DNA from 2 places in the Streptomyces sp. NPDC033216 genome. Region 1 is predicted to be linked to the other one. Evidence: predicted binding sites of a transcription regulator. Region 1 holds the regulator's gene; the other holds the start of a gene.
What was found. The regulator HspR, encoded in region 1, represses chaperone genes until heat shock. The targets are predictions, from matches to a motif close to TTGAGNNNNNNNNNCTCAA.
Positions count from the first base shown of each region.

Region 1 (10,386 bases):
GACCCAGGTGGCCCAGCCCAGCAGCTGCACGAACGACGCGTCGCCGCCCGCGAACATCGCGACCACCAGGCGCGGGGCGTCAGTGAGCGACATGATCAGCATGGAGAGGCCGACCGTGGGCTGCCAGGCGCCGTCGCCGCCGAGCTGGCGGGCCAGGGTGTGGGTGACGACGCCCAGGACGAAGGAGCTGAGAACCATCGCCACGGCCGTCGTCAGGACGATCGGGATGGCGTTGGACAGCGTCGCGTTGATCGTGTCCTGGCGCGTGTCGTCGAAGCCGAACACCGCGAGCAGGCCGTAGAGGAAGGTGACGACGAGGGCGGGGCCCCACAGCGAATAGTCCCGCATCCGCAGGAACGTCCGGTCGGGGGACAGGACGACGCCCCGCAGGAGTTCCTTCCAGTGCAGGCGCGGGCCGGTCGGGCCGGCCGGGGCGGCGGTGCCCGCGTGGTACGTCTCGCCCTGGTTGTACTGCTGGTGGTCGTCGATCGAGAACGCCTGGGTGTGACCCGGGTTGTTCGCGGCGTACGGGTCGTGCGGGGGCGCGCCGTAGTTGTCGCCGCCGCCGAAGTACTCCGGCTCGCCGCCCCTCTGGCCTCCGCCGTCCGACGGGGGCCACTGCCGGCCTCCGCCTCCGCCGTACTGCGGCCGCTGCTGCGGCGGGTACGGCTGCTGCGCCGGCGAGTAGCCGTGCGGCGGCGGCCCCTGGGGCGTCTGCTGCCCGTGGGGCGGGTCATGGGGTCGCGCTTGCGGGGCGCGGCCGTCCCGGCCGCCACGTCCGATCCTGAATCCAGCCACGTCATCGAACGTACCTGGTCCCGCAGAGTGACGTGCGGGGCCCGGCCCCCCGGAAGCGGCTTTGCGGCCGACCTGTGACATCCCCTAAGGGCAGACCCGTACGACCGTCCGGGGGACCCGGGGCCCGGAGTACGGCGAGGGGCGACCCAGGAGCCGTATCCCGGCTCCCACACGACCACCCACGGCTCCCCGCGTCACCACGCGTGGCTCCGACGCACGGCCACGCACGGCCACGCGCGGCCCCGCATCACCGCATGGCTCCCGCATCACCGCACGGCTCCCGCACGACGACGCCCCCCGTCCGCTCGGGACAGGGGGCGTCGCGACGTACCGTCGCCGGCGGTCACTTCACCGGCTGGGGCTCCGGCTCGTTCTCCGACTCGGCCGTACCCGCGGGGGGTTCGTCGTCGACCGGGGTCTTGACGGAGTCGAGGAGGAGCTGGGCGACGTCCACGACCTGGACGGACTCCTTGGCCTTGCCGTCGTTCTTCTTGCCGTTCACGGAGTCCGTGAGCATGACGAGGCAGAAGGGGCAGGCGGTGGAGACGATGTCGGGGTTCAGGGACAGAGCCTCGTCGACGCGCTCGTTGTTGATGCGCTTGCCGATCCGCTCCTCCATCCACATCCGCGCGCCGCCGGCGCCGCAGCAGAAGCCGCGTTCCTTGTGGCGGTGCATCTCCTGCTGGCGCAGGCCCGGCACCGCGGTCATGATCTCCCGCGGCGGCGAGTAGATCTTGTTGTGGCGGCCCAGGTAGCAGGGGTCGTGGTAGGTGATGAGGCCGTCGACCGGGGTCACAGGGATCAGCTTGCCCTCGTCGATGAGGTGCTGGAGCAGCTGCGTGTGGTGGATGACCTCGTAGTCGCCGCCGAGCTGCGGGTACTCGTTGCCGATGGTGTTGAGGCAGTGCGGGCAGGTGGCGACGATCTTCTTCGCCGACCGGGGCTTGCGGGACTCCTCGGTGACCTTGCCCTCTTCGTCCGTCTCCTCGCCGAACGCCATGTTCAGCGCCATGACGTTCTCCATGCCCAGCTCCTGGAACAGGGGCTCGTTGCCGAGACGGCGGGCGGAGTCACCGGTGCACTTCTCGTCGCCACCCATGATCGCGAACTTCACGCCCGCGATGTGGAGGAGTTCGGCGAAGGCCTTGGTGGTCTTCTTGGCGCGGTCCTCCAGGGCGCCGGCGCAGCCGACCCAGTACAGGTACTCGACCTCGGACAGGTCCTCGATGTCCCTGCCGACGACCGGCACCTCGAAGTCGACTTCCTTCGTCCACTCCAGGCGCTGCTTCTTGGCCAGGCCCCAGGGGTTGCCCTTCTTCTCCAGGTTCTTGAGCATCGTGCCCGCCTCGGACGGGAACGACGACTCGATCATCACCTGGTAGCGGCGCATGTCGACGATGTGGTCGACGTGCTCGATGTCGACCGGGCACTGCTCGACACAGGCGCCGCAGGTGGTGCAGGACCACAGGACGTCCGGGTCGATGACGCCGTTCTCCTCGGCGGTGCCGATGAGGGGGCGCTCGGCCTCGGCCAGTGCCGCCGCGGGCACCGAGGCGAGCTGCTCCTCGGACGCCTTCTCCTCGCCCTCCATGGTCTTGCCGCCGCCGGCCAGCAGGTAGGGGGCCTTGGCGTGCGCGTGGTCGCGCAGGGACATGATCAGGAGCTTGGGGGAAAGCGGCTTGCCGGTGTTCCAGGCGGGGCACTGCGACTGGCAACGCCCGCACTCGGTGCAGGTGGAGAAGTCCAGCAGGCCCTTCCAGGAGAACTGCTCGACCTGGGAGACGCCGAAGACGTCGTCGTCGCCGGGGTCGGTGAAGTCGATCGGCTTGCCGCCGGACGTCATCGGCTGGAGGGCGCCGAGGGCCGTGCCGCCGTCGGCCTCGCGCTTGAACCAGATGTTCGGGAAGGCGAGGAAGCGGTGCCAGGCGACACCCATGTTGATGTTCAGCGAGACGACGATCATCCAGACGAAGGACGTCCCGATCTTGATCATCGCGGTGAGGTACACGAGGTTCTGCAGCACGCCGACCGACAGGCCCTTGAAGGCGAGGACCAGCGGGTACGAGGCGAAGTAGCCGGCCTCGTAGTGCTCGACGTGGTGGAGCGCGCCCTCGAGGCCGCGCAGCACGTAGATGGCGAGGCCGATGGTGAGGATGACGTACTCGACGAAGTACGCCTGACCTGCCTTGGAGCCCGCGAAGCGGGACTTGCGGCCGGGCCGGGAGGGCAGGCTCAGCAGGCGGATCACGATGAGTACGGCGATGCCGAGGATCGTCATCACGCCGATGAACTCGATGTACATCTCGAACGGCAGGAACTCACCGATGAGCGGCAGCGTCCAGTCGGCCTGGAACAGCTGGCCGAACGCCTGCGCCAGGGTGGGCGGCAGCGTCAGGAAGCCGACGGCCACGAACCAGTGGGCGAAGCCGACGATGCCCCAACGGTTCATGCGCGTGTGGCCGAGGAACTCGCGGACGAGTGTCACGCTGCGCTGGTAGGGGTTGTCGGTCCGGGTGCCGGCCGGGACCGGCTGGCCCAGCCTGAAGTACCGGACGAACTGGCCGATGGCGCGGGCGAGCAGGGCGACGCCGACCACGGTCAGGGCCAGCGACACGATGATCGCGGCGAGTTGCATGGGGGCTCCTCGGGCCTGCGAGGTTTGCGGGGTCTCGTCGGCGGCGCCGACATTACTAAGCGGTAACTTATGCAGTCCGTCTGAGACTACCCCTATCTTCTGCCGCACTGTAGCCGGGCGCGGGGTGATCTGGATCGCTGAGGGTCACCTCAGGAATGGTGGAAATCTCACCGTGTTATTCGTACCAAATTGGTACATTTATGACTAATTTATATCCGTGCTCTACGGGATCGTCGCCGCCACCACCGCCCTGCTCCTCGCCGCCGTCCTCGCCGCGCTGCTGCGCGTCCCCGCCCTGCGCCTCGGGCTGCTCGACCGGCGGCAGCGCCAGCGACGCGTTCCGCTGTCCGGGGGCGTCGCCGTCGTCCTCGCCACCTGCCTCGTCGCCGTCACCGGCGACCGCACCGGCTTCGCGCCGCTCGGTGAGGACATGGGCACGTTCCTCGCCGCCGGCGCGGGCGTCGCCGTCCTCGGCCTGGCCGCGGACGCCTGGCGGCTGAAGACACGCTTCCTCGTGGTCGGTACGGCGGTGGCGGCGGCCTTCGTCGTCCCGTACGGCGACACCGGTGCCCCCGCCGGAGTGGCCGCCGTCGGCTGGATCGCCTTCGTCGCCCTCGCCTTCCGGGCGCTCGACCACGCCGACGGGGTGGCCGGCACCGTCGGGGTCGTCACCGCCTTCGGGGTGGCCGCCTGTGCCGCGGCCGAGGTGAGGGACGGTCTCGCGGTGCTGCTGAGCGTGCTCGCCGCCGCGCTGACGGGCTTCCTCATGCACAACTGGCCTCCCGCGCGGGTGGCGCTCGGCGGCTGTGGCGCCCTGTTCACCGGCTTCCTGCTCGCCGCCGCGGCCGTCACCGCGCGCGCGGGACAGGACGCCGCCACCGGGGCGGGCGTGCTGTTCGCGCTCACCGCGGTCGCCGTCGCCGACGTCGCGCTCGTCGTGCTGATCCGGCGCACGGCCGGCCGCCCGCTGCTGCGCCGAGGACCCGACCATCTCGCCCACCGGCTGCGGCGGATCGGCCTCACGCCCGCCGGAGCGGCGGTGGGCGTCGGTGTGGCCGCCTTCGCCGGGGTGCTCGTGGGGACGCTGGTGCACACCCAGGGGCTGGGCGCGCGGGCCGTGCTCTGGGTGGCGGGAGGTGTGCCGGTCGTCGTGCTCGTGCTGTGGCGCGTACGCGCGCGGGTGCCGGGGCAGGGACGGACAGGTGCGCGGGCGCGCCCGGGTCATGGTCTGCGGGTGGGGCGCGCGGTCCCCGCACGGCTCTCCCCGCGTGGCCGTTTCCGTCCCCGACGGCAACCCGTGTCCCTGGTTCAGCGCCCTCGGGAATCGGCCGAATCACCCCTGCGGGCAGCGCGCCGTATCGAATCATCGCAGGTCAGCGGCTCCTTGCGTGTAAGGAACGGATAAGAGTTGAGTCCAGCTGACTCATGTCTGTTGACCCAGCGGTGAGTGTGGTGCACACTTGAGCCTGTTCCACTCAAGTCAGCTGGAGGAAGATCACCATGGCACGTGCGGTCGGCATCGACCTGGGCACAACTAACTCCGTCGTCAGCGTTCTGGAGGGCGGCGAGCCCACCGTCATCACCAACGCCGAGGGTGCCAGGACCACGCCGTCCGTCGTCGCCTTCGCCAAGAACGGCGAGGTGCTGGTCGGCGAGGTGGCCAAGCGCCAGGCGGTCACGAACGTGGACCGGACCATCCGTTCGGTGAAGCGTCACATGGGCACCGACTGGAAGATCCAGCTCGACGGCAAGGACTTCAACCCGCAGCAGATCTCCGCGTTCATCCTGCAGAAGCTGAAGCGGGACGCCGAGTCCTACCTGGGCGAGAAGGTGACCGACGCGGTCATCACCGTCCCGGCGTACTTCAACGACTCCGAGCGCCAGGCGACGAAGGAAGCCGGTGAGATCGCCGGTCTCAACGTCCTTCGCATCGTCAACGAGCCCACCGCGGCCGCGCTCGCGTACGGCCTCGACAAGGACGACCAGACGATCCTCGTCTTCGACCTCGGTGGCGGCACCTTCGACGTGTCCCTCCTGGAGATCGGTGACGGCGTCGTCGAGGTGAAGGCCACCAACGGCGACAACCACCTCGGCGGTGACGACTGGGACCAGCGGGTCGTCGACTACCTGGTGCAGCAGTTCAAGTCCGGTCACGGCGTGGACCTCGCCAAGGACAAGATGGCCCTCCAGCGCCTCCGTGAGGCCGCCGAGAAGGCCAAGATCGAGCTGTCCTCGTCCACCGAGACCTCGATCAACCTGCCGTACATCACGGCGTCCGCCGAAGGCCCGCTGCACCTGGACGAGAAGCTCACGCGCGCTCAGTTCCAGCAGTTGACCGCGGACCTGCTGGAGCGCTGCAAGACGCCGTTCCACAACGTCATCAAGGACGCCGGCATCAACCTCTCCGAGATCGACCACGTCGTTCTCGTCGGCGGCTCCACGCGTATGCCCGCCGTCGCCGAGCTGGTCAGGGAGCTGACCGGCGGCAAGGACGCCAACAAGGGTGTGAACCCGGACGAGGTCGTCGCCATCGGCGCCTCGCTCCAGGCCGGTGTCCTCAAGGGCGAGGTCAAGGACGTCCTGCTCCTCGACGTCACCCCGCTGTCCCTCGGTATCGAGACCAAGGGCGGCATCATGACCAAGCTCATCGAGCGGAACACGACGATCCCGACCAAGCGGTCCGAGATCTTCACCACCGCCGAGGACAACCAGCCGTCCGTGCAGATCCAGGTCTACCAGGGCGAGCGCGAGATCGCGGCGTACAACAAGAAGCTCGGGATGTTCGAGCTGACCGGTCTGCCGCCGGCCCCGCGTGGCGTCCCGCAGATCGAGGTCTCCTTCGACATCGACGCCAACGGCATCATGCACGTGACCGCGAAGGACCTCGGCACGGGCAAGGAGCAGAAGATGACCGTCACCGGCGGCTCCTCGCTGCCGAAGGACGAGGTCGACCGCATGCGCCAGGAGGCCGAGCAGTACGCGGACGAGGACCACCGTCGCCGCGAGGCCGCCGAGGCCCGCAACCAGGGCGAGCAGCTCGTCTACCAGACCGAGAAGTTCCTCAAGGACAACGAGGACAAGGTTCCGGGCGAGATCAAGACCGAGGTCGAGAGCGCGATCGGCGAGCTGAAGGAAGCCCTCAAGGGCGAGGACACCGCCGAGATCCGCACCGCCACCGAGAAGGTCGCGGCCGTCTCCCAGAAGCTGGGCCAGGCCATGTACGCCGACGCCCAGGCCGGTCAGGCCGCCGGTGGCGAGGCTCCGGGCGCCGGTGCCAAGGCCGCCGACGACGACGTGGTGGACGCCGAGATCGTGGACGACGAGCGCAAGGACGGTGCCGCGTGACGGAGGAGACCCCGGGCTTCGAGGAGAAGCCCGACGTCCCCTCCGGCGCCACCCCTGAAGACGCCGAGCCGAAGGCCGACTCCTCCGCTGCGGCGGAGGGGACGGACCCGGCCGGGGACGCGAACCAGACAGCGGCGCTGGTGGCCCAGCTGGACCAGGCCCGCAAGGCGCTCGACGAGCGCACGGCGGACCTCCAGCGGCTCCAGGCCGAGTTCCAGAACTACCGTCGCCGGGTCGAGCGGGACCGGATCGCGGTCAAGGAGATCGCCGTCGCGAACCTCCTGACCGAACTCCTGCCCGTGCTCGACGACATCGGCCGCGCGCGCGAACACGGGGAACTCGTCGGCGGGTTCAAGTCCGTCGCCGAGTCACTGGAGACCGTCGCGGCGAAGATGGGCCTCCAGCAGTTCGGCAAGGAGGGCGAGCCCTTCGACCCGACGATCCACGAGGCCCTGATGCACAGTTACGCCCCGGACGTCACCGAGACCACATGCGTGGCGATTCTCCAGCCCGGGTACCGGATCGGCGAGCGCACCATCCGCCCCGCACGTGTGGCGGTCGCCGAGCCCCAGCCCGGCGCGCAGGCCGTCAAGGGCGACGAGGCGGAGGCCGGCGACGACGAGGAGAGCGGTGGCCCGGACGAGGGCTGAGCTTGACAGGCGGTCGAGGAAGGAGGGACGTCGAGGATGAGCACCAAGGACTTCATCGAGAAGGACTACTACAAGGTCCTCGGCGTCCCCAAGGACGCCACCGAGGCCGAGATCAAGAAGGCGTACCGGAAGCTCGCCCGCGAGTTCCACCCGGACGCCAACAAGGGCAACGCCAAGGCCGAGGAGCGTTTCAAGGAGATCTCCGAGGCGAACGACATCCTCGGCGACCCCAAGAAGCGCAAGGAGTACGACGAGGCACGCGCCCTCTTCGGCAACGGCGGGTTCCGTCCGGGGCCGGGCGCGGGCGGCGGCTCCTTCAACTTCGACCTGGGCGACCTCTTCGGGGGTGCCCAGGGCGGCGGCCAGGGAGCCGGCGGCTTCGGCGGCGGACTCGGTGACGTGTTCGGCGGCCTGTTCAACCGCGGCGGCGCGGGTCCGGGCACCCGTACCCAGCCCCGGCGCGGGCAGGACATCGACACCGAGGTCACCCTGACCTTCACGGAAGCCATCGAGGGCGCGACGGTTCCGCTGCGCATGTCCTCGCAGTCCCCGTGCAAGGCCTGCTCCGGCACGGGCGACAAGAACGGCACGCCGCGCGTGTGCCCGACCTGTGTCGGCACCGGCCAGGTGGCGCGGGGCTCGGGCGGCGGGTTCTCGCTGACGGACCCCTGCCCGGACTGCAAGGGCCGCGGGCTGATCGCCGAGCACCCCTGCATGGAGTGCAAGGGCAGCGGCCGTGCCAAGTCCTCGCGCACCATGCAGGTCCGCATCCCGGCGGCCGTCACCGACGGGCAGCGCATCCGGCTGCGCGGCAAGGGCGCGCCCGGTGAACGCGGCGGCCCGGCCGGCGATCTGTACGTGCTCGTCCATGTCGACGGGCACCCGGTGTTCGGCCGCAAGGACGACAACCTCACGGTGACCGTGCCGGTGACGTTCGCGGAGGCGGCCCTCGGCGGCGAGATCAAGGTGCCCACGCTGGGCGGCCCGTCGCTCACGCTGAAGCTGCCGCCCGGCACGCCGAACGGGCGCACGATGCGGGCGCGCGGCAAGGGTGCGGTCCGCAAGGACGGCACCCGTGGCGATCTGCTGGTCACCGTCGAGGTGAGTGTTCCGAAGGACCTCTCGGGGAATGCTCGGGACGCACTGGAGGCGTATCGCGAGGCGACCGCGGGTGAGGACCCGCGGGCGGAGCTGTTCGAGGCAGCGAAGGGAGCTTGAGAGTGATGGACGGCCGTCGGCGCAATCCGTATGAACTGACGGAGGAGACCCCGGTCTACGTCATCTCGGTGGCGGCCCAGCTCTCCGGCCTGCATCCGCAGACACTGCGCCAGTACGACCGCCTGGGCCTGGTGTCCCCGGACCGCACCGCCGGCCGGGGTCGCCGCTACTCGGCCCGCGACATCGAACTGCTGCGCACCGTGCAGCAGTTGTCGCAGGACGAAGGCATCAACCTGGCGGGCATCAAGCGGATCATCGAGCTGGAGAACCAGGTCCTGGCCCTCCAGTCCCGCGTGGCGGAACTGGAGTCGGCGCTGGACGGCGCGGCGGCGGCCATGCAGCAGCGCGAGGCCGCGGTGCACGCGTCCTACCGGCGCGATCTGGTGCCGTACCAGGAGGTCCAGCACACCAGCGCACTGGTGGTGTGGCGTCCGAGGCGACAGCAGTCGCCCGACTGACGGCACGGCAACACGCGGAAGGGGCCCGGAGGTTGATTCCTCCGGGCCCCTTCCTGTGCGCCGGACGCGCGAGGGGCGACGCGCCGACCTTGTCCCGCCCGACGCGCGCGTGCTGCGCGTCGCCCGCGACGACGACCGCAGCGCCACCCTCGCCGACGGCGACGGCTGGACGCTGCTGGTCTCCCGCTGGAACCGCGACGCGGACGTCACCGCCACCGCGACGTCGGGCGCCGCTTCACGCGGTGGCGCCGCCGGTCCTGACGGCGATGCCCGTCGGCTCGTCGCCCCACCTCGTCGTAGGCGTGCCGTCGGCCGCAGTGCCGGGCGCCGACCAGCGGGAGGGCGGTGTCCCGTGTACGTGGTGGAGGCGGCGTGCGGGGGGATCTGACGCCTGTGCAGGGACGAGGCGCGGGTGGTCGCCGCCGGAGCGGGCGCGGTGACGGCGGTGAGGAGACCGGCGGTCGTGACGAGCGCGACGGCTGTCGCGAGTCTGGCCGGCTTCGTGCGTTCCTCTGTTCGAGTGAGGGTGGCCGGACGGTCCTCGCGGGCGAGTGGAGACGGACTGACGGTCCGTCGTGGTCACGATCCGTGAGGGACGGACCCGGTGACGCGCTTGCTCGTCGGTTCGTGAACTCCCTTTGGGTGGAGGGTCGGTAAAGGGTGTTCGGAGAGGTTTCCCTCTCGTCTCCATGCGTCTTCACGTGTTGAGCGGAGGGTGATGTTGTCACTTCGTTAAGTAGTACGGCTTGACGCCGACGTCCGCCGCCGCGTTGGCTTTTGAGCCACCTGGGTCAACATGTCGCACCCATGTCCGGAACGCACCTGAAGTGAGCCCTCGAATGCGTCGTATCGCCATAGCCGTGGCTGCCTCCACGATGTCCCTCTCGCTCGCCGGATGCGGGATGCTGAGCGCGACGGAGGACAGCGGCGAAGCGACGCCGACGAAGAGCAACGACATCACCGTCGGTGTGCTGATGCCGGAGAAGACGAACACCCGTTACGAGGAGTTCGACTACCCCATCATCAAGGCGAAGGTCGCCTCCCTCACCGGCAACAAGGGCAAGACCGAGTACGCCAACGCGGGCGCCAAGAGCGCGACGCAGGTGACCCAGATGGAGCGGATGATCGACGAGAAGGTCGACATCATCCTGCTCGACGCCGTCGACTCGCACGCCATCGCGGACACCGTGCAGAAGGCGAAGGACGCCGGTATCCCGGTCATCGCCTACGACCGTCTCGCCGAGGGTCCGATCGACGCGTACGTCTCCTTCGACAACGAGCT
Region 1 covers NZ_JBVIQK010000006.1:229,710-240,095, reverse strand. Annotated here, with positions in the region: gene ACZ5Y0_RS14970 (Yip1 family protein) at 1-879, opposite strand, end outside; gene ACZ5Y0_RS14965 ((Fe-S)-binding protein) at 1,142-3,433, opposite strand; gene ACZ5Y0_RS14960 (MraY family glycosyltransferase) at 3,651-4,838, shown strand; gene dnaK (molecular chaperone DnaK) at 4,934-6,778, shown strand; gene grpE (nucleotide exchange factor GrpE) at 6,775-7,428, shown strand; gene dnaJ (molecular chaperone DnaJ) at 7,465-8,646, shown strand; gene ACZ5Y0_RS14940 (heat shock protein transcriptional repressor HspR) at 8,652-9,104, shown strand; gene ACZ5Y0_RS14935 (DUF5925 domain-containing protein) at 9,160-9,492, shown strand; gene ACZ5Y0_RS14930 (sugar ABC transporter substrate-binding protein) at 9,932-10,386, shown strand, end outside.

Region 2 (10,386 bases), on a different contig from region 1:
GCGGCGGAGGGCGTCGGCGTCCACGGATCCGCTCCGCTGGCGGGGGGCCGGGGTGGGTGAGGTCAGTTTGGGAGTCCGCTTGGGCAGACCCTTGTCGGTGACGATGTCTTCCGAGGCGTCGGGGGTCCGGGTGTGCTCGGACTCGTCCTCGCTGTCGGCGGCCCCGGGGTCGGGTCCGGCCGCAGTGGCGGGGCCGGCGGCGGGCTCGGGGGCGGGGGCGGCCTGTGGTTCGGTGGCCGCCGTCTCCTGCTCCGCGTCCGCGTCCGGCTCCGCGTCCGACTCCGCCGGAATCAGCAGCTCCATCGTCGTCTCGGCCGGGGTCTCCGGCTCCGCCGCCTGCACGGCCCTCTCGGCGGCCTCGACCAGCGGGTCACCGCCGGGCTTCGGGCGGCCGGGCAGGACGTTGGAGTTGGCCTCCGCGTTCGCGCCGGGGAGGGAGAAGGTGTGCGTGCCGGAGGCCGGGGCGGACGCGGGGACCGCGGCGGGCGAGGTGGCGAGCAGGGACGTCGGAAGGACGACGACGGCCGCGATCCCGCCCTGCTTCTGCTCACGCAGCTGCACACGCACCCCGTGCCGGTGGGCGAGCCGCGCGACGACGTACAGGCCGAGGCCGAGACCCTCCTCGCCCTCCTGCTCGTACGGGGTGTCCGGGGCGAACTCCGCGAGGCGGGCGTTCAGGCGGGTCAGGCGCTCCTCGGTCATGCCGATGCCCTCGTCCTGGACGGAGAGCATGACCTCGCCGTTCTCCAGGAGCCAGCCGGAGACCTCGACGGGCAGGTCCGGCGGGGAGAACGAGGTGGCGTTCTCCAGGAGTTCGGCCAGGAGGTGACTCAGGTCGTCCGCGGCGAAGCCGGCCACGTGCGCGTGCGGCGGCAGCGCGGAGATGCGTACGCGTTCGTAGCGCTCGATCTCGCTGACGGCGGCGCGGACGACGTCCACCAGCGGAATGGGGCCGGCGTGCTGCTGGACGTGTTCCGTGCCGGCGAGGACCAGGAGGTTCTCGCTGTGCCGGCGCATGACGGTGGCGAAGTGGTCGAGCTTGAAGAGGGTGGCCAGCCGGTCGGGGTCCTGCTCACGCTCCTCCAGGCCCTCGATGACCGCGAGTTGGCGCTCGACGAGGCCGAGGGTGCGCAGCGAGAGGTTGACGAAGGTGCCGCCGATGCTGCCGCGCAGCCGTTCCAGCTGGGCGGCGGAGTCGGCGAGTTCCGCGCGCAGTTCCTCGCGGGCGTCGGCCATGCGCTGGCGCTGTCCGACGAGGTGCTTGCGGTCGGACTCCAGGGTGTTGACGCGCTCGTGCAGAGCCGCGGCGCGCTCGTGCAGGGCGTTGACGGAGCGGACGACCTGGGCGAACTCGTCGTTGCGTCCGGTGAACCGGACGGGCTCCTCGGCCGCCGGGTTCTCCGCGTCGGCCAGCCGGGCGGAGCCGATGCGCAGGACGGCCAGCGGGCGGGTGAGGCTGCGGGCCATGGCGGTGGCCACGCCGATGGCCAGCAGGATCAGCGCGCCGAGCAGGGCGATGCGGATCTCCAGCGCGGTGACGTCGTCGTCGCGCAGCCGGGTGAGGTCCTTGGTGCGGCGGTCGTAGAGAGCGGACTCGGTGCCACGCATCAGCTCGACGCGTGCGGCGAGCGCGGCGTCGAGCTTCTTGGTGCTGGTGTCGAGGTCGTCGTCGCTCAGTTCCGGCTGGTCGGTGAGGGACGCCAGGTACTTCTCGGCGGCCTCGACGTCTCCGCCGGTGACCGTGGAGTCGTAGGCGTCGACGGTTTCTTCGGGCGCGCTCTCCCGGAAGGCGCCGAGGGACGCGTCGGAGCGCAGGCGGGCCTGCTGGGCGGCGGCCGTCAGCGCGTCGCGCCGCTCGCCGTCGGCGTCGGAGGAGACCTTCTCGGTGGAGGTCCGGCCGGTGACCGGGTCGTAGACGCTCTCGGTGGACGCCGGCACGTTCAGTGCGGCGAGCAGCAGCCCGCGGGTCGCGGCGGCCTGCTGGACGGCGGCGTCCAGCTCGGCGAGGGCGTAAGCGCCGGAACCCGCGCGGGGCGGCATCTGCTCGGCGAGCAGCTCGGTCAGGCCGTGCAGCGCGGTGATGGCCTCGGAGTACGCCTGGTGGGCCTGGAGCGCGGTGCTCCGGCCGGTGAGGGCCTCCTGGCGCACGGTCGCGATGCCGTCGAGGTCCTTGCGGAGCGCGGCGGGCGTGTCGGTGTCGGCGGTCAGCTCGCGCACCTGCCGGTCCACGCGGGCGCTGCCCTCCGGCGAGGGCGCCTTGGACTTGGTCCGGCCGGCCGCGACGTAGACGGTGACCTCGTCGCGTTCGTCGGCGAGCGCCTGGGCGAGCGCGAGCGCGTCCTGGGTCCGCTCGGCCAGCGTGACCAGGTCCTGGGAGTCCTTCAACTGCCCGGACGCGTCGAGGACGGAGGGCGCGCCCGCTCCGGCGATGGTGGCGGCGACGACCGCCACCGCGACGATCAGCCGGTTACGTACGTGGGTGGGGCGGCCCTTGCCGACAGGGGTGCGTTCCGCGCCCTGCTCGGAGGCCGTCCTGCTGCCTGGGCGCCGAGGCCGCGTCTTCTGCACCGGTGCTCGCATTCCTGACTCGTTTACCCATGGGCCGGATGACACACCGTCGACTGACGCGTCCTGTCCGGTACGGTTCCCGACCCTCCCAGTGCCGGTGGGCAGGGTTCGCGCATCGCCTGCCCCGCCACCCGAAGGAGTGAACATCGGAGGGGAGTTGGCGGGCAAGTTCCTCTGGCGCGTGCGACGGCCCCGCCCGGCAGGCCGGTTGGACGTGAGCCGCAGCCTTTGGCAGTATTCGCCGCCACGTCTTCCCGGAGCGCTTCATTCCCACCCAAAACCGGCGTCTGACCTGCGCGGGTACGCCCACCGAAGGCGTGTTGCCAGCCTTTCGCGGAGGGCGTGAAGGGCTCGTGCAGACTGGCTGGATGCGTACGGAACTTGTGTCGGAGCCCGGGGACCACGGCCGGCCCAACGAGGACTTCGCGAGTGTCGGGCTTCCCGCCTCCGGACAGGGCGGTTCGCTGGTCCTCCTGGACGGGGTGACGCCGCCCGCGGGCAGCTCGGGCTGTCTGCATTCGGTTCCGTGGTTCACGGCGCGGCTGGGCGGCGCTCTGACCGAACTGACCGTTTCCCTCCCGGATGTTCCCCTGGCCGAGGCGCTGCGCCGGGCCCTCACGCGTACCGCCGAGACGCACGCCGGAACCTGTGACCTTTCTCACCCGCGCACTCCGCAGGCAACCGTGGTCGTGGCGCGCTGGTCGCCGGAGACGGTCGACTACCTGGTGCTGTCCGACTCGGCCCTCCTGCTGGCGTCCCCCGACGGCAAGGTCACGGCCGTCCGCGACGACCGTCTGGACCGGGTGCCGCGGGCCCTGCTGGCCAGCGCGGAGATCTGCGACGCACGCGCCCGCAACAGGGAGGGCGGTTTCTTCACGGCCGCCGCGGATCCCTCGGTGGCCGCCCGCGCGGTGACCGGCTCCGTCCCGCGCGAGGGTGTGGCCGCCCTCGCCGCCCTGAGCGACGGGGTGACCCGCTGGGTGGAGACGTTCCGCGAGGGTGACTGGTCGGACCTGTTCGCCTTCGTCGTCAAGCAGGGCGCGCAGGCCGTGGTGGAGCGGGTGCGGGAGCTGGAACGGGCGGACGCCGAACGGGTGTTCCTCGGGCGGGCCAAGACGCACGACGACGCCACGGCCGTGTATGTGGAGCTGTGAGCCCTTCGCGCTCCCTCTGGCGCCCTCCTCGCCCCCCCCGGGGGCTACTTGGCCATGCCCTGATTCAACTCGTGGAGCAGCCGGGCCAGTTCGGCGACCGCGCCGCGGTCCCAGTGGGCGAGCTGGCTGACGTACCGCGCGCGGCGCGCCTCGCGGACACGGCCGACCCGGACACGGCCCTCCTCGGTCAGGTCGACCAGCCAGGCCCGCCCGTCGGCCGGGTCGGGCGCGCGGACGATGAGTCCGAGCTGTTCCAGGGCGCGCAGCTGGCGGGACATGGTCGCCTTGCCGACGCCGATGTAGGCGGCCAGTTCGGTCGCGCGCTGCCGGCCCAGTTCCTCCAGCCGGACGAGGAGACCGTAGGCGGCGGACTCGAGGTCGGGGTGGACCTCACGGGCCATCTCGCCCTGGTTGGCGCGGGCACGGCGCAGCAGCACCGTCAGTTCCCGCTCCAGGGAGAGGAACTCCTGGTCCACACCATTCGGCGACGCCTGGGATGCGCTCCCGCGTCCGTCGCCGCTTCCGTCCTCGTGCACGTCAGCACTCCTGATCCGGTTTCCCGCGCTTTTCCGCCATTGCCGCAGCTCCTCAAGTATTTCGCAGGCTCCGACCTCCGGCAGCTTCCGGCCCCCTTCCCCGCCCCCCGGTTCTCCGTGGGCGGCTTCCACCGGAACCCGTATCGACATGCTCACGACATTGGGAGGTCGCGGGCTCACTGCTTCACCGCGTCTCCGTTCGCCCGCACCGACCGGGACGCGGTGACCGGACAGTCGGCACCTGGCGGCCCCGGTGCACCGGCGACCACGCCGGCATCGGCGCGAGCGACCCGCTGGACGCGACCGTGGGCGCCACGACCGCGGATCACCCGGTACGCCTCCGGCACGGGCACCCTGCCCGCGAGCCGGGGCCGGCGTCCGCGTCGGCGTCGGCGTCCGCGAGTGCCGCGCGGGCGGCCTCCGCGACCCTTCACGATGTGGCAGTGCACGTCGTCACACCCGACGGCCGGCGACCACGGCAGTCCAACGGTGCGCTCGACCGGGCGGTAGCACCGGCCGACGGCCGGAACACCTGACCCGCCACAGGGCGAAGGCCCGGAGCCTCCGCACGAGGATCCGGGCCTTCCCTTCATCCGGCGGCGTCCGTCACGCCGCTACCGGAACCTCCGCAGTGGCCCCGTTCGTCGCCGGGGTCAGCGCCAGCTCCAGGACCTGGCGGACGTCCGTGACGGCGTGGACGTCGAGCTTGTCCAGCACCTCCGCGGGGACGTCGTCCAGGTCGGGCTCGTTGCGCTTGGGGATGACGACGGTCGTCACGCCCGCCCGGTGCGCGGCGAGCAGCTTCTGCTTCACCCCGCCGATGGGCAGGACGCGGCCGGTGAGGGAGACCTCGCCGGTCATCGCCACGTCGGTGCGGACGAGCCGTCCGCTCAGCAGCGACGCCAGGGCCGTCGTCATCGTGACGCCCGCGCTCGGGCCGTCCTTGGGGACCGCGCCAGCCGGGAAGTGGATGTGCACGCCCCGGTCCTTCAGGTCGGCCACCGGCAGTTCCAGTTCGGCGCCGTGGGAGCGCAGGAAGCTCAGCGCGATCTGCGCCGACTCCTTCATCACGTCCCCGAGCTGGCCGGTCAGGGTCAGACCCGCGGCACCCGTCTCGGGGTCGGCCAGGGACGCCTCGACGAAGAGGACGTCACCGCCGGCGCCGGTGACCGCGAGCCCGGTCGCGACACCCGGTACCGCCGTGCGCCGCTCGGCCGGGTCCTGCGCGGACTCGGGCACGTGGTGCGGCCGGCCGATCAGAGCGCGCAGGTCCTCGTCGCGGACGGTGAACGGCAACTTCCGCTCGCCCAGTTCGTGCTGGGCCGCGACCTTGCGCAGCAGCCGGGCGATGGACCGCTCCAGGGTGCGTACACCGGCCTCGCGCGTGTACTCGCCGGCCAGCTTGCGCAGCGCGCCCTCGTCCAGGGTCACCTCGTCCTTGGCGAGCCCCGCCCGCTCCAGTTGGCGCGGGAGCAGGTGGTCACGGGCGATGACGACCTTCTCGTCCTCGGTGTAGCCGTCGAGGCGGACCAGCTCCATGCGGTCGAGCAGGGCCTCGGGGATGGACTCCAGGACGTTGGCGGTGGCGAGGAAGACGACGTCGCTCAGGTCCAGTTCCACCTCCAGGTAGTGGTCCCGGAAGGTGTGGTTCTGCGCCGGGTCCAGCACTTCCAGCAGGGCCGCCGCAGGGTCACCGCGGAAGTCCGAGCCGACCTTGTCGATCTCGTCGAGCAGGACCACCGGGTTCATGGACCCGGCTTCCTTGATCGCCCGCACGATCCGGCCGGGCAGCGCGCCGACGTACGTACGGCGGTGGCCGCGGATCTCGGCCTCGTCGCGCACGCCGCCGAGGGCGACACGGACGAACTTGCGGCCCATGGCGTGGGCGACGGACTCGCCGAGGCTGGTCTTGCCGACGCCGGGCGGGCCGACGAGCGCGAGCACGGCACCTCCGCGCCGCCCGCCGACGACGCCGAGACCCCGGTCGCTGCGGCGCTTGCGCACCGCGAGGTACTCGGTGATCCGCTCCTTCACGTCCTCCAGGCCGGCGTGCTCGGCGTCCAGGACCGCCTTGGCGCCCCGGATGTCGTAGACGTCGTCGGTGCGCTCGTTCCACGGCAGTTCGAGGACGGTGTCCAGCCAGGTGCGGATCCAGGATCCCTCGGGGGACTGGTCGCTGGACCGCTCCAGCTTGTCGACCTCCTTGAGAGCGGCCTCCCGCACCTTCTCGGGCAGGTCGGCGGCCTCGACGCGCGCACGGTAGTCGTCGGACTCCTCGCCCTCCTGCTCGCCGTTCAGCTCGCGCAGTTCCTTGCGGACGGCTTCCAGCTGGCGGCGGAGCAGGAACTCGCGCTGCTGCTTGTCGACGCCTTCCTGGACGTCCTTGGCGATGGTCTCGGCGACGTCCTGCTCGGCGAGGTGGTCGCGCAGCTGGCGGGTGGCGACCTTGAGCCGGGCGACCGGGTCGGTGGTCTCCAGCAGTTCCACCTTCTGCTCGGTGGTCAGGAAGGGCGAGTAGCCGGAGTTGTCGGCGAGGGCGGAGACGTCCTCGATGGCCTGGACCCGGTCGACGACCTGCCAGGCGCCGCGCTTGCGCAGCCAGGCGGTGGCGAGGGCCTTGTACTCCTTGACCAGCTCGGTGACGTGACCGGGCAGCGGATCGGGTGCGCTCTCGTCGATCCTGGTCCCCTCGACCCACAGCGCCGCGCCGGGGCCGGTGGTGCCGGCGCCGATCTTCACGCGGCCGCGGCCGCGGATCAGGGCACCCGGGTCACCGTCGGCCAGCCGGCCGACCTGCTCGACCGTGCCCAGCACGCCGGTGCTCGCGTACGACCCGTCGATGCGCGGCACCAGGAGGACCCGGGGCTTGCCGGGCTCGGACCGGGCGGCGGCCTGCGCTGCCTCGACCGCGGCGCGCACGTCGTTGTCGTTGAGGTCGAGCGGTACCACCATCCCGGGCAGCACGACCTCGTCGTCGAGCGGCAGCACGGGCAGGGCGAGCGGTGTGAACGCTGCGGACTCAGCAGCCATGATCTCCCCTTAGGCAGTCAAGTTGAGTTATGCCGACTCAATGCCCGTGAGCCCGCGATTGTTCCCCGCCCCGGTCGCCGTTCGCTGTCAGCGATCAAACCTGCCGCCGCCGCGGTGCGGCCGCCTAAGGTCGCCGTAATAGTCATTGTCCTACTGAGGCCATTACATCACTGGGACCATCAACAGGAGGCTCCGTGGACGGCGTCGTGCGGGCGTGGGTGGACGGCTGGGTCGTGTCGCGCGGGGCGGCCCCGCCGATGCGGGAACCCTGGGGGTTCACCGTGGACGTGGGACATCCCACGCATGTGTCGCGGCACGTTCTCGCGGCGGTCGGTGACGCCGTCGAGGAGGAGACCGTGCGCAAGGTCGCGGACGGTGTGCGGGGCGCCGGCGTATGGCTGAAGGTGTTCCAGGACCCGGCGCTGGTCGGGGGCTGGCTCGGGCAGGGGTGGTCGGTGGATCCCGAGCCGGGCTGGCTCATGACGGTGCCGCTGCCGACCCGGACGGAACCCACGCGCGTGCCCGACGGCTACGGCCTGCGCCGCTGGACGCGCGGCGGCGTCACCCGCGTCGTGGTCACCGCGCCCGACGGCTCCTTCGCGGCCCGCGGCCAGGTCGCCGCCACCGGCGCCACGGCCGTGGTCGACCAGATCGAGACCGCACCCGGGCACCGGCGCCGCGGCCTGGGCAGCCTGGTCATGCGGATCCTGACGGAGACCGCGGCGGCGGAGGGCGCGGAGACGGGCGTCCTGGCCGGAACCCCGCAGGGCCGGGCCCTCTACGAGTCACTGGGGTGGACGACGACGGCACCGCTGACCAGTGCGACGTTCACGGGCGAGGACCGGACCGCCGGCCGGCCGCACCGGTGACGGACGTACGGCGCGAACCGGCGCTCCCCCACCGCCGTACCCACGGCCAGGTCGCGACGCCGATCGCCAGGGCTATCAGGTGACCCCAGTTGCTCAGGGGGTCCGTGAGCGCGAGCAGGTCCTGGAGGAGCATTCCGCCCGACACCGCGAGCACCGGCCAGCGCAGCCAGGGGGTCAGCAGTCCGGCCAGTGCCCCGACGCTCGCCGCGACACCGAAGCTGATGCCGTAGTCGAGGCGGTGCAGCGAACTGTCGGGGAGATGGCCCACGAGGACGGCCAGGCCGACGGGGACCTCGGTCGCCAGGGTGGCCAGCACATGCCCCAGCAGGAAGACACCGGCCGTGCGGACCCCGCCGATGCGCCGCTCCAGCGCGGTGAGGACCAGCAGGAAGCCGAGCACGAACGGCGACGTGATCCCGCCGGCCACCCACAGCGCGCTGGCCGCCAGCACCTGCACCGGGGCACGCAGCAGATGCGCCACATCGGTACTGGAGCTCTCGTGCAGGGCCTGCACGAGGGCGGTGCCGGCGTGGGCGGTGACGTAGGAGGTGACGGCGAGGACGACGGCGTAGAAGAAGGTGAAGGGCGTGCCGGTGGGGGTGGGCAGCAGGTGCCACGTGCGCGGGCGGGCGCGCGGCGGGCTGCGGAACTCGCGTGCGGACGGACCGCGCGGGTCGGGGCCGGGGATGTGCTGGCGGGGGACGCCGTCCAGGAGGCCGGAGACGTCCGGGAGAGGCGCGGGCGAACCGGTCGGCCCGGATTCCGCCGCGCCGGTCAGCGTGCGTTCCACCGTGACGCGCTCCTTCCGTTCCCCTCCACCCTTCGCCCCCTGCCACGTCCCTGTCTGTGACCCACGCCACCCGGCGGCCGCTTCACAGCGACCTCGCAGACCCCGCCCGTACGCCGGACGTCAACCGCGCCTACCCCGATCGCCCCTGTTCGAACACCTCCCGCCGATATTCCTCAACAAAGCGTCAGGGCCGGTGCCAAGATGGCCGGATGCCCATCTCCTACGACACCCCCGAGGTCCTGGACCGCCGTGAGGGCCCCTACGGCGAGGTGGTCCTGCGCCGGCACGGGGAGCTGCTCCAGATCATCGCCAACGGCTGTTTCCTGATGGACACCTCCGACGGCCGCTCGGAACGCCTGCTGGTGGACGCCGCGCTCACCGCGCTGGACGGCCGCCACGCGCCGGACGTGCTGATCGGCGGCCTGGGTGTCGGATTCTCGCTCGCGCACGCCGCCGCCGACCCCCGCTGGGGCCGCATCACCGTCGTCGAGCGCGAACGCGCCGTCATCGGCTGGCACCTCGACGGCCCGCTGGCCGCCGCTTCCCGCACCGCTCTCGCCGATCCGCGCACCGCCATCGTGGAAGCGGATCTGATCGACTACGTCAATGAGACATCCGACACGTTCGACGCGCTGTGCCTCGACATCGACAACGGGCCCGCATGGACCGTCACGGAGGGCAACGACGGCCTGTACTCGCGGGCCGGACTCGCAAACTGCGCAAGGGTGTTGAGGCCCGGCGGAGTACTCGCTGTCTGGTCCGCCCAGCCGTCTCCCGAATTCGAGGGAACCTTGGGGAATGCCGGGTTCCGACAGGTGCGTACCGAAGAGATCCCGGTTGCCCGAGGCGTGCCGGACGTCGTGCACCTCGCCGTCCGACCTGGATAGCAAAGCCGCCGTGACTCCCCGTACGCTGCTGCCCTGGCGCCGATGATTAAGGCGTCAACCGCAGTCATGCGCAGAACAGGAATCACCCCACTGGTTCCGGAAAGCACACTTCAGGGGCGGGCGATGGAGCAGACACACACCGCGCACAACGGCACGACGACGGCGACACCCGGGCCACAGCGCCGGGTTCTGGTGGTCGAGGACGACCCCACGATCGTCGACGCCATCGCGGCCCGCCTGCGCGCCGAGGGATTCCTCGTGCAAACGGCGGGTGACGGCCCGGCGGCCGTCGACACCGCGGAGGCCTGGCAGCCCGATCTGCTGATCCTCGACATCATGCTGCCCGGCTTCGACGGTCTGGAGGTCTGCCGTCGTGTGCAGGCCGCCCGCCCGGTGCCGGTACTGATGCTCACCGCCCGCGACGACGAGACCGACATGCTGGTCGGGCTCGGGGTGGGCGCGGACGACTACATGACCAAGCCGTTCTCGATGCGGGAACTGGCCGCGCGCGTGCACGTCCTGCTGCGCCGCGTGGAGCGCGCCGCGATCGCG
Region 2 covers NZ_JBVIQK010000002.1:584,180-594,565, reverse strand. Annotated here, with positions in the region: gene ACZ5Y0_RS06125 (sensor histidine kinase) at 1-2,568, opposite strand, end outside; gene ACZ5Y0_RS06120 (protein phosphatase 2C domain-containing protein) at 2,937-3,722, shown strand; gene ACZ5Y0_RS06115 (MarR family winged helix-turn-helix transcriptional regulator) at 3,767-4,258, opposite strand; gene lon (endopeptidase La) at 4,865-7,288, opposite strand; gene ACZ5Y0_RS06105 (GNAT family N-acetyltransferase) at 7,483-8,157, shown strand; gene ACZ5Y0_RS06100 (rhomboid-like protein) at 8,117-8,947, opposite strand; gene ACZ5Y0_RS06095 (spermidine synthase family protein) at 9,157-9,834, shown strand; gene ACZ5Y0_RS06090 (response regulator transcription factor) at 9,958-10,386, shown strand, end outside.
Region 2: lon (endopeptidase La) is a predicted target of HspR. The motif match lies at 7,311-7,329, and genes of this name have one in related genera.